2 regions of the Thioclava sp. GXIMD4215 genome follow, and region 1 is predicted to be linked to the other one. Evidence: riboswitches for the same ligand, from Rfam matches in the RefSeq annotation. Region 1 holds a riboswitch; the other holds the start of a gene.
The links. A riboswitch is a leader RNA that binds a small molecule or an ion and turns the genes downstream of it on or off. The one in region 1 is predicted to bind thiamine pyrophosphate.
Positions count from the first base shown of each region.

Region 2: it holds a riboswitch for thiamine pyrophosphate, as region 1 does, so the genes downstream of both, thiB (thiamine ABC transporter substrate binding subunit) here and thiC (phosphomethylpyrimidine synthase ThiC) in region 1, are expected to answer to the same signal.

Region 1 is NZ_CP149517.1:320,193-327,523, reverse strand. It holds gene WDB86_RS18050 (glutathione peroxidase) at 35-601, shown strand; gene rpsA (30S ribosomal protein S1) at 775-2,454, shown strand; gene ihfB (integration host factor subunit beta) at 2,712-3,002, shown strand; gene WDB86_RS18035 (LapA family protein) at 3,005-3,367, shown strand; gene WDB86_RS18030 (phosphoribosylanthranilate isomerase) at 3,374-4,015, shown strand; TPP riboswitch at 4,090-4,210, shown strand; gene thiC (phosphomethylpyrimidine synthase ThiC) at 4,321-6,105, shown strand; gene WDB86_RS18020 (PLP-dependent aminotransferase family protein) at 6,334-7,331, shown strand, end outside.
Region 2 is NZ_CP149515.1:2,419,975-2,427,305, forward strand. It holds gene WDB86_RS12065 (S-(hydroxymethyl)glutathione dehydrogenase/class III alcohol dehydrogenase) at 1-427, shown strand, start outside; gene WDB86_RS12070 (ATP-binding cassette domain-containing protein) at 510-1,220, opposite strand; gene WDB86_RS12075 (thiamine/thiamine pyrophosphate ABC transporter permease ThiP) at 1,204-2,739, opposite strand; gene thiB (thiamine ABC transporter substrate binding subunit) at 2,718-3,722, opposite strand; TPP riboswitch at 3,757-3,860, opposite strand; gene WDB86_RS12085 (dicarboxylate/amino acid:cation symporter) at 3,940-5,271, opposite strand; gene aroC (chorismate synthase) at 5,488-6,591, shown strand; gene WDB86_RS12095 (calcium-binding protein) at 6,663-7,331, shown strand, end outside.

The sequences.
Region 1 (7,331 bases):
AGCTTTTGCGTTAGATGACGAAGGAGATCGGATTATGCGCAAAGTTGTTTACGGCGTTATCGGGCTTTTCATGCTGATCGGCTTCGCTCTCAGTGCTACGGGTGCCGCCGTTTCCGCCAGTTCGCGCAGTCCGATGCCGGATGTGACATTTCAGGGGATCGAAGGGCAGAATTTCCGCCTTGCGGATTGGTCGGACAAGGTCGTGCTGGTGGTGAATACCGCCTCCCGTTGCGGCTATGCGGGCCAGTTCGAGGAGATGCAGGAGCTTCTGGACCGCTATGCCGATCAGGGCTTCACGGTGCTGGCGGTGCCCTCGGATGATTTCCGTCAGGAGCTTCCGACCAATGAGGAGGTGCGCCGCTATTGCGTGATGGCCTTCGGGATCGAGGATATGCCGATGGCGCAGATTACCGCGATCACGGGCACCAAGGCGCATCCTTTCTATGCCTGGCTGCGCGACCGGTATCACTTCGAACCGGACTGGAATTTCAATAAAGTGCTGCTGGGACGCGGTGGCGAGGTGCTGCGCACCTATCGCGCCTCCGATGCGCCGATGTCCGAGGCGATGCGCCGTGATATCGAAACCGCGCTGAAAGGCTAGGGCGGACAGGGCTGCGGGCCGTATTCAGGCTTGCCTGAAAAGGAAAATGCGCTTATATGGGCGCGTCCGAACTGGGGGGCGAGTCTGTCGCGCCCCTTTTTGACTATCCAACGACAAGACCGGTGGAGCCAACCATCAGGCCTGAATAAATCTGTAAAGGAAACTCTAAACGCATGTCGCATAACGCATCCATGGACGAATTCGAAGCGCTTCTTAACGAAAGCCTCGAAATCGACACCCCGAACGAAGGTTCGGTTGTTAAAGGTAAGGTCATCGCAATCGAAGCGGGCCAAGCCATCATCGACGTCGGCTACAAAATGGAAGGCCGCGTTGATCTTAAAGAATTCGCAAACCCGGGCGAAGCTCCGCAGATCGAAGTCGGCGACGAAGTCGAAGTCTTCCTCGATCGCGTTGAAAACGCACGTGGTGAAGCTGTTATCTCGCGCGACAAGGCTCGCCGCGAAGCAGCTTGGGACCGTCTCGAAGCAGCCTACGCAAAAGAGGAGCGCGTCGAAGGCGCAATCTTCGGTCGCGTCAAAGGCGGTTTCACCGTGGATCTGGGCGGCGCGGTTGCGTTCCTTCCGGGCTCTCAGGTCGATGTGCGCCCCGTGCGCGATGCCGGCCCGCTGATGGGTCTGAAGCAGCCCTTCCAAATCCTGAAAATGGACCGTCGCCGTGGCAACATCGTTGTGTCGCGCCGTGCGATCCTCGAAGAGTCGCGTGCTGAACAGCGTGCCGAAGTCATCGCGAACCTCACCGAAGGTCAGGTTGTCGAAGGCGTGGTCAAGAACATCACCGAATACGGTGCCTTCGTTGATCTGGGCGGCGTTGACGGCCTGCTGCACGTCACCGACATGGCATGGCGCCGTGTGAACCACCCGTCCGAGATCCTGACGATCGGCGAGACCGTGAAGGTCCAGGTTGTCAAGATCAACAAAGACACCCACCGCATCTCGCTGGGCATGAAGCAGCTGCAAGCGGATCCGTGGGATTCGGTCGAAGCGAAGTTCCCGCTGGGTTCGGTGCATTCGGGCCGCGTGACCAACATCACCGATTACGGTGCATTCGTCGAGCTGGAAGCAGGCGTCGAAGGTCTGGTTCACGTCTCCGAAATGTCCTGGACCAAGAAAAACGTCCACCCCGGCAAAATCGTTTCGACGAGCCAGGAAGTCGACGTCATGGTTCTGGAAATCGACACCCAGAAGCGCCGCGTTTCGCTTGGCCTCAAGCAAACCATGCGTAACCCGTGGGAAGTCTTCGCAGAGACCCATCCGGTCGGCACCCAGATCGAAGGCGAAGTCAAGAACATCACCGAATTCGGTCTGTTCATCGGCCTCGACAACGACATCGACGGCATGGTTCACCTGTCCGACCTGTCGTGGGAACAGCGCGGCGAAGACGCGATCCAGAACTACCGCAAAGGCGATATGGTTTCGGCCGTTGTCACCGAAGTGGACATCGAGAAAGAGCGTATCTCGCTCTCGATCAAAGCTCTGGACGCAGACACCTTCTCCGACGCAGTTGACGGCGTGAAGCGTGGTTCGGTGATCACCGTGAACGTGACCGCGATCGAAGATGGCGGCATCGAAGTCGAATATAACGGCATGAAATCCTTCATCCGTCGTTCGGACCTCGCACGTGACCGCGCTGACCAGCGCCCCGAGCGTTTCCAAGTTGGCGATCACGTCGATGTGCGCGTGACCAATGTCGACTCGAAAACCCGTCGTCTGGGCGTCTCGATCAAAGCGCGCGAGATCGCAGAAGAGAAAGAAGCCGTGGAACAGTACGGTTCGTCCGATTCGGGCGCATCGCTGGGCGATATCCTCGGCGCAGCTCTGAAGGGCGAGGAGTAATCCTCCTCTCCGGATCTGGTTTCAGATCTTTACCCCGTCCGGTTGTACCGGGCGGGGTTTTTATTTATAAAAGCTTCACATGTGCAGATTTTGCCCAAGGAAAAGGCATTTGGGGAAGGGAAGACAGGTAAATTTTCGCGCGCAAGGCCGCTTGATCGCTAATCAGGTAGTTATTACAGTGCTTTGCTGTTTGTCATGCCGAAAATTCTGCCTATAGTCAGAACAGCACCGCCAATTCTCGCAGGGGGAATTCTTACATGATCCGGTCCGAGCTGATCGCAAAAATTGCCGAAGATAATCCGCATCTCTTCCAACGCGATGTCGAGAAGATCGTGAATACGATTTTCGAGGAGATCATCGAAGCGATGGCCCGTGGAGACCGGGTCGAGCTGCGCGGTTTCGGTGCCTTTTCCGTCAAGAAACGGGATGCACGCACGGGACGGAACCCGCGCACTGGCGATTCCGTTGATGTCAACGAGAAACATGTCCCGTTCTTCAAGACCGGCAAGCTGCTGCGCGACCGTCTGAACGGGGTGGAGGAAGAATAAACATGATCCGCGCCCTGCGTTACGCCATCCTTGCGATCCTTGCGGTCGTTCTTATCGTCATCGCTCTGTCGAACACGCAGATCGTCACGCTGCGCCTGCTGCCGGAAGAAACGGCAGGGGTGCTGGGATTTGGCTGGTCGTTACAGGTGCCGTTGTTTGTGGCGATCATGACGGGCGTTCTGCTGGGGCTCTTGATCGGCTTCGTGTGGGAATGGGCGCGGGAATACCGCATCCGCTCGCGCGGCGCACAAGAGGCCCGTAAGGCCAAGGCGCTGGAGCGTGAGCTGGGGCATCTCAAGCAGCGCCATGAAGGCCCGCAGGATGATGTTCTGGCGGTTCTGGAGCGCGCGCCCTCGGCCCGCTGATCCTCTATGGCCCCCCGCGTCAAAATCTGCGGTCTTAGCAAGCCCGCCCATGTCGAGGCCGTATCCCGGAGTGGTGCGGCCTATGCTGGTTTTGTCTTCTTCCCGAAGTCGCCGCGCCATGTGACGATTGCTCAGGCGCGCGAGCTGGCGCTGATGGTGCCGCTGGGCGTGGCCAAGGTCGCGCTGGTGGTCAATGCAACAGATGCCGAGCTTGATGCCATCACGGCGCAGGTTCCCCTTGATATGCTCCAGCTTCACGGCAAGGAAACGCCCGAGCGTGTGGCCGAGATACGTGCCCGCTATGGTCTGCCGGTGATGAAGGCTCTGGGCGTGGCCGAGCCTTCGGACCTTGAGGCGATCCCCGCCTATGAGGCCGTGGCCGACCAGATCCTTGTGGATGCCAAAGCCCCGAAAGGGGCCGCTTTGCCCGGCGGTAACGGGCTGCCGTTCGACTGGACGCTGATTGCGGGACGCAAATGGTCCAAGCCGTGGATGCTGGCGGGCGGGCTGACCCCCGAGAATGTCGCCTTGGCGATTGCGCGCACAGGGGCCAATCAGCTGGATGTGTCTTCGGGTGTCGAGTCCGCGCCCGGAGTGAAAGAGGCGTCTCTTATCAAAGACTTCGTTGCGGCGGCGGGCGCTGCCTGAGCGGTTTTGGCCAGCCTTGCACAGCGCCAATCTGTGAATAGCCATTGACGGCGCATCTTATTTCGGCAAATCTCCGGCCCTGTCAGGGGAGTCCCGCCTAAGGGACTGAGAGGCTGATTGGAAGCAATTCCGGTGACGCGACCCTTTGAACCTGACCCAGTTGATGCTGGCGTAGGAAGACCGAAGGGCAATTCCGCATTCCATATCCTATGGGCGGTCCTTTCGGGCCGCTTTGGCCCTTGCGGCCCGCAGTGGCCTATTCCCTCGCAGTTTTTGGTTGGGTCTTTTCGAAAGAGGAGACCGACATGAAAGATATCGTCCCGACGATTACCACCGGCGCGCTGATCGGCTCGCGCAAGGTGCATAAGGAAGGCCAGATCCACGCGCTGCGCGTGCCCATGCGCGAGATCGAGATCTCGAACGAGGAGGCGCTGTGCGTCTATGACAGCTCGGGCCCCTATACCGACCCGCTGGCCGAGATCGACATTACCAAGGGCCTGCCCGAGACCCGTGGCGGCTGGCTGCAGGCGCGCGGCGAGATCGAGGAATATGAGGGCCGCGCCATCACCGATGCCGATAACGGCTTTGCCAAGGGCGACCGCCTCGTGGCGCCGTTCCCCGTGCAGCGTCCGCCGCTGCGCGCGATTGGTGACCGCGCCGTGACGCAGCTCGCCTATGCGCGGGCAGGGGTGATCACCCCCGAGATGGAATTCGTCGCCATCCGCGAGAATGAGGGCCGTATGGCCGCCTATACCCGCGATGGTGACCCGATGGGTGCAAACCTCCCCGATCTGGTGACGCCGGAATTCGTGCGTCAGGAAATCGCGGAAGGCCGCGCGATCATTCCCGCCAATATCAACCACCGCGAGCTTGAGCCGATGATCATCGGGCGCAACTTCAAGGTGAAGATCAACGCCAATATCGGCAATTCGGCAGTGACCTCTTCGATGGAAGAGGAAGTCGAAAAAATGGTCTGGGCGATCCGCTGGGGCGGGGACACGGTGATGGACCTCTCGACGGGGCGCAATATCCACAATATCCGCGACTGGATCATCCGCAACTCGCCGGTCCCGATCGGCACGGTGCCTCTGTATCAGGCGCTGGAAAAGGTGGGCGGCGTGGCCGAGGATCTGACATGGGAGATCTTCCGCGACACGCTGATCGAACAGGCAGAGCAGGGGGTCGATTACTTCACCATCCATGCGGGCGTGCGTCTGCATATGATCCCGATGACCGCCAAACGCGTCACAGGGATTGTGTCGCGCGGTGGGTCGATCATGGCGAAATGGTGCCTGCATCATCACCGCGAAAGCTTCCTTTACGAGCATTTCGACGAGATCTGCGATATCTGCCGCCGCTATGATGTCAGCTTCTCGCTGGGGGACGGCCTGCGTCCGGGCTCGATTGCCGATGCCAATGACGAGGCGCAATTTGCCGAGCTGCGCACCTTGGGCGAGCTGACCAAGATCGCATGGGCCAAGGATTGTCAGGTGATGATCGAAGGGCCGGGCCATGTGGCAATGCATAAGATCAAGGCCAATATGGACGAGCAGCTCAAGCACTGCCACGAGGCGCCCTTCTATACGCTTGGACCGCTGACCACCGATATCGCGCCGGGCTATGACCATATCACCTCGGCCATTGGTGCTGCGATGATCGGTTGGTTCGGCACGGCGATGCTGTGCTATGTGACGCCCAAGGAACACCTTGGCCTGCCCGACCGTGACGATGTGAAGACGGGGGTGATCACCTATAAGCTGGCCGCCCATGCCGCCGATCTTGCCAAGGGCCATCCGGGGGCGCAGCGGCGCGATGACGCGATCAGCCGTGCGCGGTTTGAATTCCGCTGGGAAGATCAGTTCAACATCGGGCTCGACCCCGATACCGCGCGCGAGATGCATGACGAGACCATGCCCGCGCAGGCGCATAAGGTGGCGCATTTCTGTTCGATGTGCGGGCCGAAATTCTGCTCCATGAAGATCAGCCATGACATCCGCGCCGAGGCCCAGCGGCAGGAGGGCATGGGCAAGATGGCCGAGAAATTCCGCGAGGGCGGGGCGCTTTACATCCCCGAACCGACCGAAGGCTAACGCCTAAAACTGTGGGCGCAGAAATTTTTGTGCGCCCACAGTGCCGCATTCGAAATATTGCTCTCGTTTTTATGACTGAGGCGCAGGTTTTCTGTGCGCCAGATCACGGCTGCCCGCCTTGCGAAGGCTTCCGTTAGGCGCTAACGCTGCGTTCAGGCCCTTTGGGCATTCTATTTCACGCGGCCACGCAAGGGCGTGATCCGCCAGACGAGACGCAGGAGACGAAAAATGGACTGGACGAAAGTGCTCGCACGCCGCGCGGGCCGGATGAAAGCCTCGGAGATCCGTGAGCTGCTGAAACTTCTCGACCAGCCCGATATCATCTCTTTCGCGGGCGGTATTCCCGACCCCGATCTCTTCCCCAGCGCGGCCTATTCCGACGCTTTTGCCGCCACGATGGCCGATAATAACGGCCATGCGGCGTTGCAATATTCGGTATCCGAAGGCTATCGCCCGCTGCGCGAATGGCTTGTGGGCGAGATGGAAAAGATCGGCGTGCCCTGTGCCGTTGACAATATCATGATCACCTCCGGTTCGCAGCAGGCGCTGGATTATCTGGGCAAGCTGTTCCTGACCGAAAACGATACCGCCGCCGTGATGCGCCCGACCTATCTGGGCGCTTTGGGAGCGTTCAACGCCTATGAGCCGCGTTATATCCCGCTGGATCCGATGTCGAATATCGACCCCGAGACCCTGAAGACGGAGGCCAAGGCCGCCGGCGGCGCGGTAAAATTTGCCTATCTCTCGGCAGATTTTGCCAACCCGACGGGCGAGACCCTGCCCCGTGACGGGCGCGAGCGTCTGCTGGATCAGGCCGAGGCGCTGGATTGCGCGATCATCGAGGATGGCGCCTATCAGAACCTGCGTTTCGATGGCGAGGCGATCCCGCCGATCCTTGCGCTGGACATCGAACGCAAGGGCGGTATCGAGAACACCCGCACCATCTATTGCGGGTCTTTCTCGAAAACGCTGGCGCCCGGTCTGCGCGTGGGCTGGGTTGTGGCGGCAAAGCCGGTGATCGACCGTCTGGTGCTGATGAAACAGGCCGCCGACCTGCATTCGCCGACCCTCAACCAGATCGTGACAAACCATGTGGCGCGCGCGATCTTCCACGAGCATGTGGCCAAGATCAAGGCGGTCTATGCCAGCCGTCGCGACCGGATGCTGGCCGCGCTCGAGCGCGAGATGCCGGCATCGGTCAGCTTCACCCGTCCCGAAGGGGGCAT
Region 2 (7,331 bases), on a different replicon from region 1:
TTTCGTAAATCCCTCGAAGATCGAGGGCAGCGTGGTGCAGGAGATCGTCAATCTGACCAAGAAGGGCGATGACCAGATCGGCGGCGTGGATTACTCCTTCGATGCGACGGGTAACGTCAAGGTTATGCGCGATGCGCTGGAATGTTCGCATCGTGGCTGGGGTGTGTCGGTGATTATCGGCGTGGCGCCTGCAGGGGCCGAGATCTCGACCCGTCCGTTCCAGCTGGTCACCGGCCGCGTCTGGAAGGGCACCGCCTTTGGGGGCGCCAAGGGCCGGACCGATGTGCCGAAATTCGTTGACTGGTATATGGATGGTAAGATCGAGATTGATCCGATGATCACCCATGTTCTGAAGCTGGAGGAGATCAACCACGGCTTCGACCTGATGCATGAGGGCAAGTCGATCCGCGCGGTCGTGCAATACTGAGGTCGGTCTCTGCCGACGGGAAGCAGGGGGCGCTCGCGCCCCCTCTTTGCGTTTCCCGCAAATTCACCCCCTGAGGATATTTCTAGCAGCTGGAAGCAGGCGTTCCGAGATAGCGGCGGAGCGCTTCGGGGGGGTGGGACAGGAGGCCCTTTGTGGGCTGTGGTGGCTCGGCGTGGCTGTCGGCCACAAGGATCGTTTGCGGGCAGAGTTTTTGCGCATCTTCGGGGTCATGGGTGACCATGAGGATGGTGAAATCATGGTGTCTGGCGAGGGTTTCGGTGAGGTGGAGCATCTCGGTTTTCAATGCGGGGCCGAGGGCTGCGAAGGCCTCGTCGAGGAGGAGGAGGGGGCGGTTGCGCAGGAGCGCGCGGGCAAGGGCTGCGCGACTTTGCTGACCGCCCGAGAGTTCGGCGGGGCGGCGGGTGCCCAGATCCTGCAGGCCCGTGGCGGCAAGGACGTTTTCGATGCGCTGGTGATCTTCGGGCGAGAGGCGCAGGCGCGGCGAGATTCCGAGGCCGAGATTTTGCGCGATGCTGAGATGGGGGAACAGGTTCTGGTCCTGAAACAGGATCGAGAGCGGGCGTTTGCCCGGCGGGATCTGGACAAGATCCTGCCCCTGCCAGAGCACACGTCCCCGTTCCGGCGCGAAGAGGCCGGCAATGGCGGCAAGCAGGGTGGATTTGCCCGCGCCCGAAGGCCCGATCAGTGCGGTATGCTGGCCTTGTTCGATGCTCAGGTTGGCCTCGAGGTGCCAGTCGTTTTGCGTCAGGCGCAGGTTATCGAGGGTCAGCATGATGTCCGATCCGGTCGAAAAGGGCGAAGAGCCCGAAGGTGAGTGTCAGAAGCAATGTGGCGGCGGCGGCGGCCTGATCCAGCCGGTAGCTGCCCATCAGCTGGAAGATCGCCAGCGGCAGGGTGCGGGTCTGGCCATCGGAGAAGAGCGTGATGACACCCAGATCGCCCATCGAGAAGGCGCAGGCCAGCCCTGCGGAAAAGCCCAAGGGGCGGGCGAGGCGGGGCAGGGTGAGCCGCCGCAATTTGGCCCATCCGCTTAGGTCCAAGGACGTGGCGAGCCGGTCGTAATCGGCTTGCAGGGATTGGATTTCGGGCAGCAGAAGGCGGGTGATGAAGGGCAGGGACAGCGTGGCGTTGACCACCAGTGTGACCGGCACGAGGAGGCTTGTCGGTGCGGCAAAGGGCTGGATCAGCAGGAAAAGTCCTGTGCCCAGCACCAGCCCCGAGGCGGCCAGTGGCAGCATGGCGGAGCCTTCCGCCCAGCGATGGCGCGGGGCCGCCAGTGCCAGAGGAAGGGCCAATGCCAGCGCCAGCACGGTGGAGCCGAGTGCGATGGTCAGCGAGGTGGCCGCGGCTTTCCAGACCATAAGGGGCAGGGCCGGAAAGGCGGGCAGGCCACGCCAGAGGATCAAACCGATGGGCAGCAGAAGAAACAGTGCGGCAAGGACGATGATGGCTGCATCGCCCGACCGTTGCCAGAGGCTTGACGGGCCATAGAGAGTGGGGCGGTCCAGCCCTGCGCCGAAGCCCGTGGGGGCCGAGATCTTGGCCCCGATCCCGACGGCCAGCACGCAGAGCGCGACCTGCACCAGCGCGAGGCTTGCGGCGCGGCCTGTATCGTAATCGAAGCGGAACGCTTGGTAGATGGCCAGCTCGACCGTGGTGGCCGAGGGGCCTCCGCCCAAGGTCAGCGCAACGGCGAAGCTGCCCAGACAGACGAGGAAGATGGCGATGAAGGCGCCGGGCAGGGTGGCGCGCAGCATCGGGGTTTCGATGTGGCGGCGTCGGGCGGGGCCGTCGAAATCCAGCATCATGGCAAGGCGCAGGCGTTCGGCGGGGATGGCCTGCCAGCCTTGCAGCACCATGCGGGTGGCCAGTGGCAGGTTGAAGAACACATGGGCCAGAATGACCCCATGCGCGCCATAGATGGCCATTGTCGGCAGACCGAGCGCGCCGAGCGCCTGATTGAGCAGCCCGCTACGGCCGAAGACCGCCAGCAGTCCCAGAATGGCGGCGATGACCGGCAGGATGAAGGGCGCACCAAGTGCGGTGATCAGCACGCTGCGCCCGATAAACCGCCGCCGCGCAAGCGCCCGCGCCAGAGGCACCGCCAGCACACAGGAGATCAGCGCCGACGCCGCCGCCTGCCAGAGTGTGAACCACAGCGCCTGCAGGTCCGACCCGCGCAACCCCGTAAGACCGCCCCCGTGCAGGGCGGTCATCAGGATCGGCCCCAGCACCAGAAGCGCGGGGACCAGAGCGACGCAAGCCGCAATCAGCGGAACGCGGCGAGCCATTCGTCCAGTGCGGGCTGGCGCAGGGCCTCGGCCTCGTCTTCGCTATAGAAGATGGTCTTGTTCGGGCGCGGCAGGCTGGCGAATTCGGGCGGCAGGAAGCCTTCTTTGATGATGGCCGGATAGGACCAGTTGGCGGTGGCGATCATCCCCTGGAAATCATCCGACAGCACGTAATCCATGAAATCCTGTGCCAGTTCGGGATGTTTGGAGGTTTTCAGCTGCCCCACCAGCTCGGCCATGAAATAATGGCCTTCCGGGAAGATCGCGGCGGCTTTGGTGTCATCATGCTCGGCGATGATGTGATAGGCCGGCGATGTGGTATAGGACAGCACCATATCCACCTCGCCATCCGTGAAGAGGCCGTAGCTTTCCGACCAGCCGGGGGTCACGGTCAGCACTTTGGGTTTGAGCTTGGCCCATGCTTCGGGCGCGCGATCGCCATAGACGGCCTTGACCCAGAGCAGCAGCGCCAGCCCCGAAACGGACGAGCGCGGGTCCTGGATGGCGATCTTCAGATTATCGGGGGCATCCAGCAGTTCCTCGAAGCTTTTCGGCGGGTTTTTCAGCTTGGTCTTGTCATAGACAAAGGCGGTTTCGCCCCAGTTGAACGGGATGAAGGTGTCATCGGTCCATTTGATCGGCAGGGTCAGGCGCGAATTGTCTTCATGCGAGGGCGCAAAGAGGCCGGTCTTGCGGGCACGGGCGGTTTGGTCGGTATTGAGGCCGATCACGATATCCGCTTTGGTCTTGTCGCCTTCGAGCATGAGGCGCGAAAGCACGTCACCGGCCACGAATTGCAGGTCGCAGCCGCATCTGGCCTCGAACCCTTTTTCGATCTGCGGGCCGGGACCCCATTCCGAGGTGAAATAATCGGGCGCATAGACCGTGAGAACGGGCAGGTCTTCGGCCTGAGCGCCGCCGGTCGTGGCTGCCAGAAGGGCTGTGCCCGCCACAAGGCGAAGGGCCGTAAGGGGTCGTTTCATCTATGCTCCTCCAATCCGCAGGGGAAGGAGGGCGCGACAGTCCCGTGACCTTCCCTCCGCCGGTGCTAGCCGGTTCAGGTTCGACGGGTTCGCCTTTGGCATCTCAGCCGGACCAAACCGGCACCCCGAGGTGATAGGGCTGTTCTAGTGCAGGGGCCGCATTCGGGCAAGCGCCCCCTGCCGTGTCGTACTGGCCGCTCAAACCGGAGCGCGCCGCTTAATGCGGGCGGGCCAGATGGGCCAGTTTCTCTTCGGCGGCGGGGTCGATGCCCAGATCGTCATCCGCGGTGCCTGCAAGAGGGTTCTCGTAGGTGGCGATGTCAAGCTGGCCTTCGGTTTTGGCCACAATGGCGGTCACCACGGCATCCCCTGTGATATTGACGGCGGTGCGGATCATATCCATCAGCCGGTCAACGCCCAAGATCAGCGCGATGCCCTCGATCGGCAGGCCGACCTGTCCCAGCACCATCGTCAGCATGACAAGCCCCACGCCGGGCACGCCTGCGGTGCCGATCGAGGCCAGAACCGCCATAGCGATCACGGTCAGGTAGCCGGTCAGCCCCAGATCGATGCCGTAGACATTGGCCAGAAAGACCGTGGCCACACCCTGCATGATCGCGGTGCCGTCCATGTTGATCGTGGCCCCGAAAGGAATGCAGAACGACGCCACCGAATTGCGCGCGCCCATACGCTCGGTCACGCAGCGCAGGGTCACCGGAATGGTGGCATTCGAGGAGGCGGTCGAGAAGGCGAAGATCTGTGCCGGACGGATCTTGCGAATGAAGGTGATCGGGCTCAGCCCCGAGAACAGCTTCAAGATCACCATCAGCGTGACAAACAGGTGCAGCAGAAGCGCGCCGGTCAGGGTCAGCACATAGGCCAGCACCGGCAGGAACAGGTCGATCCCCTGTTCTGCGAAGGTCTTGGTGATCAGGCAGAACACGCCCAAAGGCGCGAAGGCCATGACGATGGAGACGATCTTCATCATCACCTCGTTCATATATTCACAGCCCTCGACGAATTTATCCGATTTCTCGCCCAGCATCAGCACTGCCACGCCCAGCACGATGGTATAGAAGATGATCTGCAACATCTCGCCGCTGGCAAAGGCCTGAACCGGATTGGTCGGCACGATCGAGGCGAAGACATCCCAGACCGAAGGGGCCGTTTTGGCACTAATGCCCGAGGTGTCGATGCCCTCCATTGTGAAGCCTTGGCCCGGCCCGACAATCTTGGCGATGAGAATGGCGATCGCGATGGCGATGGCGGTGGTCACGATATAAAGCCCGAAGCTTTTGCCGCCAACACGCCCCAGCACGCGGATATCGCCGATCCCTGTCACGCCGCAGATCAGCGAGAAGAAGACCAGCGGCACCACCAGCATTTTCAGCGCGTTGACAAACATCTTCCCGATCATCGCGAGAAGGCCGCCGGTGATATAGGTCGAAATGAAACCGGATTGGATCTGGTTGAAAATGACCCCCAGAACGATGCCCGCGCCCATCGCAACCATGATCTGCGTCGTCAGTGATACGCGTTTATGAACCATGCAACACTCTCCCCCTTTGTGATGCTTTCAGTCTGCCTATAGGTGATCGGCCCGGGCGAGGCCATTAAAACCCAAGCATGCCCATCATGATATCTTCAGCCCTGATTGCCTAGAGGGGATGCAGTTGCTACATCGGTGCCGGGCTTTTATGCAGGCTGGAATCGACCGCCGCAGGAGCTTTTGCCGGATCTGGCGCGCATAACAGGGAGATGCCTCATGTCGTATAATACCTTCGGACATCTGTTCCGCGTGACCACTTGGGGCGAAAGCCACGGGCCGGCGCTTGGTGCGACGGTGGATGGCTGCCCTCCGGGGATCGAGATCTCGGAAGAGTTCATTCAGGTCTTCCTTGACCGCCGCCGTCCGGGCCAGTCGAAAGAAACCACCCAGCGCAAGGAACCCGATGCGGTGCGTATCCTGTCGGGCGTGTTCGAGGGAAAAACCACCGGCACCCCGATCCAGCTGATGATCGAGAATACCGACCAGCGGTCGAAGGATTACGGCGAGATCGCCCGCCAGTTCCGCCCCGGTCATGCCGATCTGGCCTATTTCCAGAAATACGGCATCCGCGATTACCGTGGCGGCGGACGGTCTTCGGCGCGGGAAACGGCGGCGCGGGTGGCGGCAGGGGGTGTCGCGCAGGCCGTGCTGCGCCAGCTGGTGCCCGATCTGAAGATCACCGGCTATATGGTGCAGATGGGCGTGAAACATATCAACCGCGCGCGGTTCGACGAAGCCCAGATCCTGCAGAACCCCTTCTTCATCCCCGATGCGGATGTGGTCGATGAATGGGCCGATTACCTGCAGGCGATCCGCAAGCAGCATTCCTCGGTCGGCGCCAAGATCGAGGTGGTGGCCACCGGCGTTCCCGCAGGGCTTGGCGCGCCGATCTATGCCAAGATGGATACTGATCTGGCGGCGGCGATGATGTCGATCAATGCCGTGAAAGGCGTCGAGATCGGCGAGGGCATGGATGCCGCCAATCTGACCGGCATCGAGAATGCCGACGAGATCGTCATGGGCGAGAACGGGCCGGAATATCTGACCAACCATGCCGGCGGCATCTTGGGCGGGATCACCACGGGCCAGCCGGTTGTGGTGCGCTTCTCGGTCAAGCCGACCTCGTCGATTCTCACCCCGCGCCGTTCGATCAACCTTGATGGCGAGGCGGTCGAGGTGGTGACCAAGGGCCGTCATGATCCTTGCGTGGGTATTCGGGCCGTGCCTGTTGCCGAAGCGATGACAGCTTGTGTCATTCTGGACCATCTGTTGATGGACCGTGGACAAACGGGCGGGATTCGGGGTGAAGTCGGTAAATAAAACTTTACCGCATCCATAAATATTATAATCCTCGCATTATTACGGGCCTTTGCCTGATTGTGGGGATTATTATGTCTTATATTCTGGGGAGCTCTGCGGCTGACGAGATCACCGCCGGTTTTGTTGATGCGAATGGGGTGACGCTCGATTACACGGGCAGCGCCACTTGGGAAACCTTTCTCAATATCTGGGCAGGTCGTGGCAATGACCGCGTGACCGGTGTGGAGGGGCGCACCATCGTTCACGGTCAGGCCGGAGACGATTATCTCTCGGGCAGCAATCTGGTTGCGACGCCCAGCCTCGACCATTTCTACCCCCAGCTTTTTGGCGATGAGGGCAATGACACGATCGAAGGGTCGGGGAATGTGCTGTTCAACGGCAATGCGGGCAACGATACGATTACCTGGTCCGGTCAGGGCTATGCGTCCTTGTCGGGCGAGTATGGCGATGATGTGATCACCGCCAATATGACGGCAGTGGGGGCCGAGTCTGCGCGGATCTTCACCGGACAGGGTGCGGATACCGTCAATATCACGCTGGGCGATAATGATACGGCCTCGGTGTTTCTGGCTGAAACCGAGGCCGCAGCGGATGTTGTCAATGTTACCTCCGATATCGATGCCGAGACGGGTGGCCTTGTCGATTTGGGCAGCGATTTCGACCCCTCGATGGACACGCTTGTTGTGAATGGTGTGACATATAGCGGCGACGATCTGTCGGCATTGGTGGCCGATCCCGAG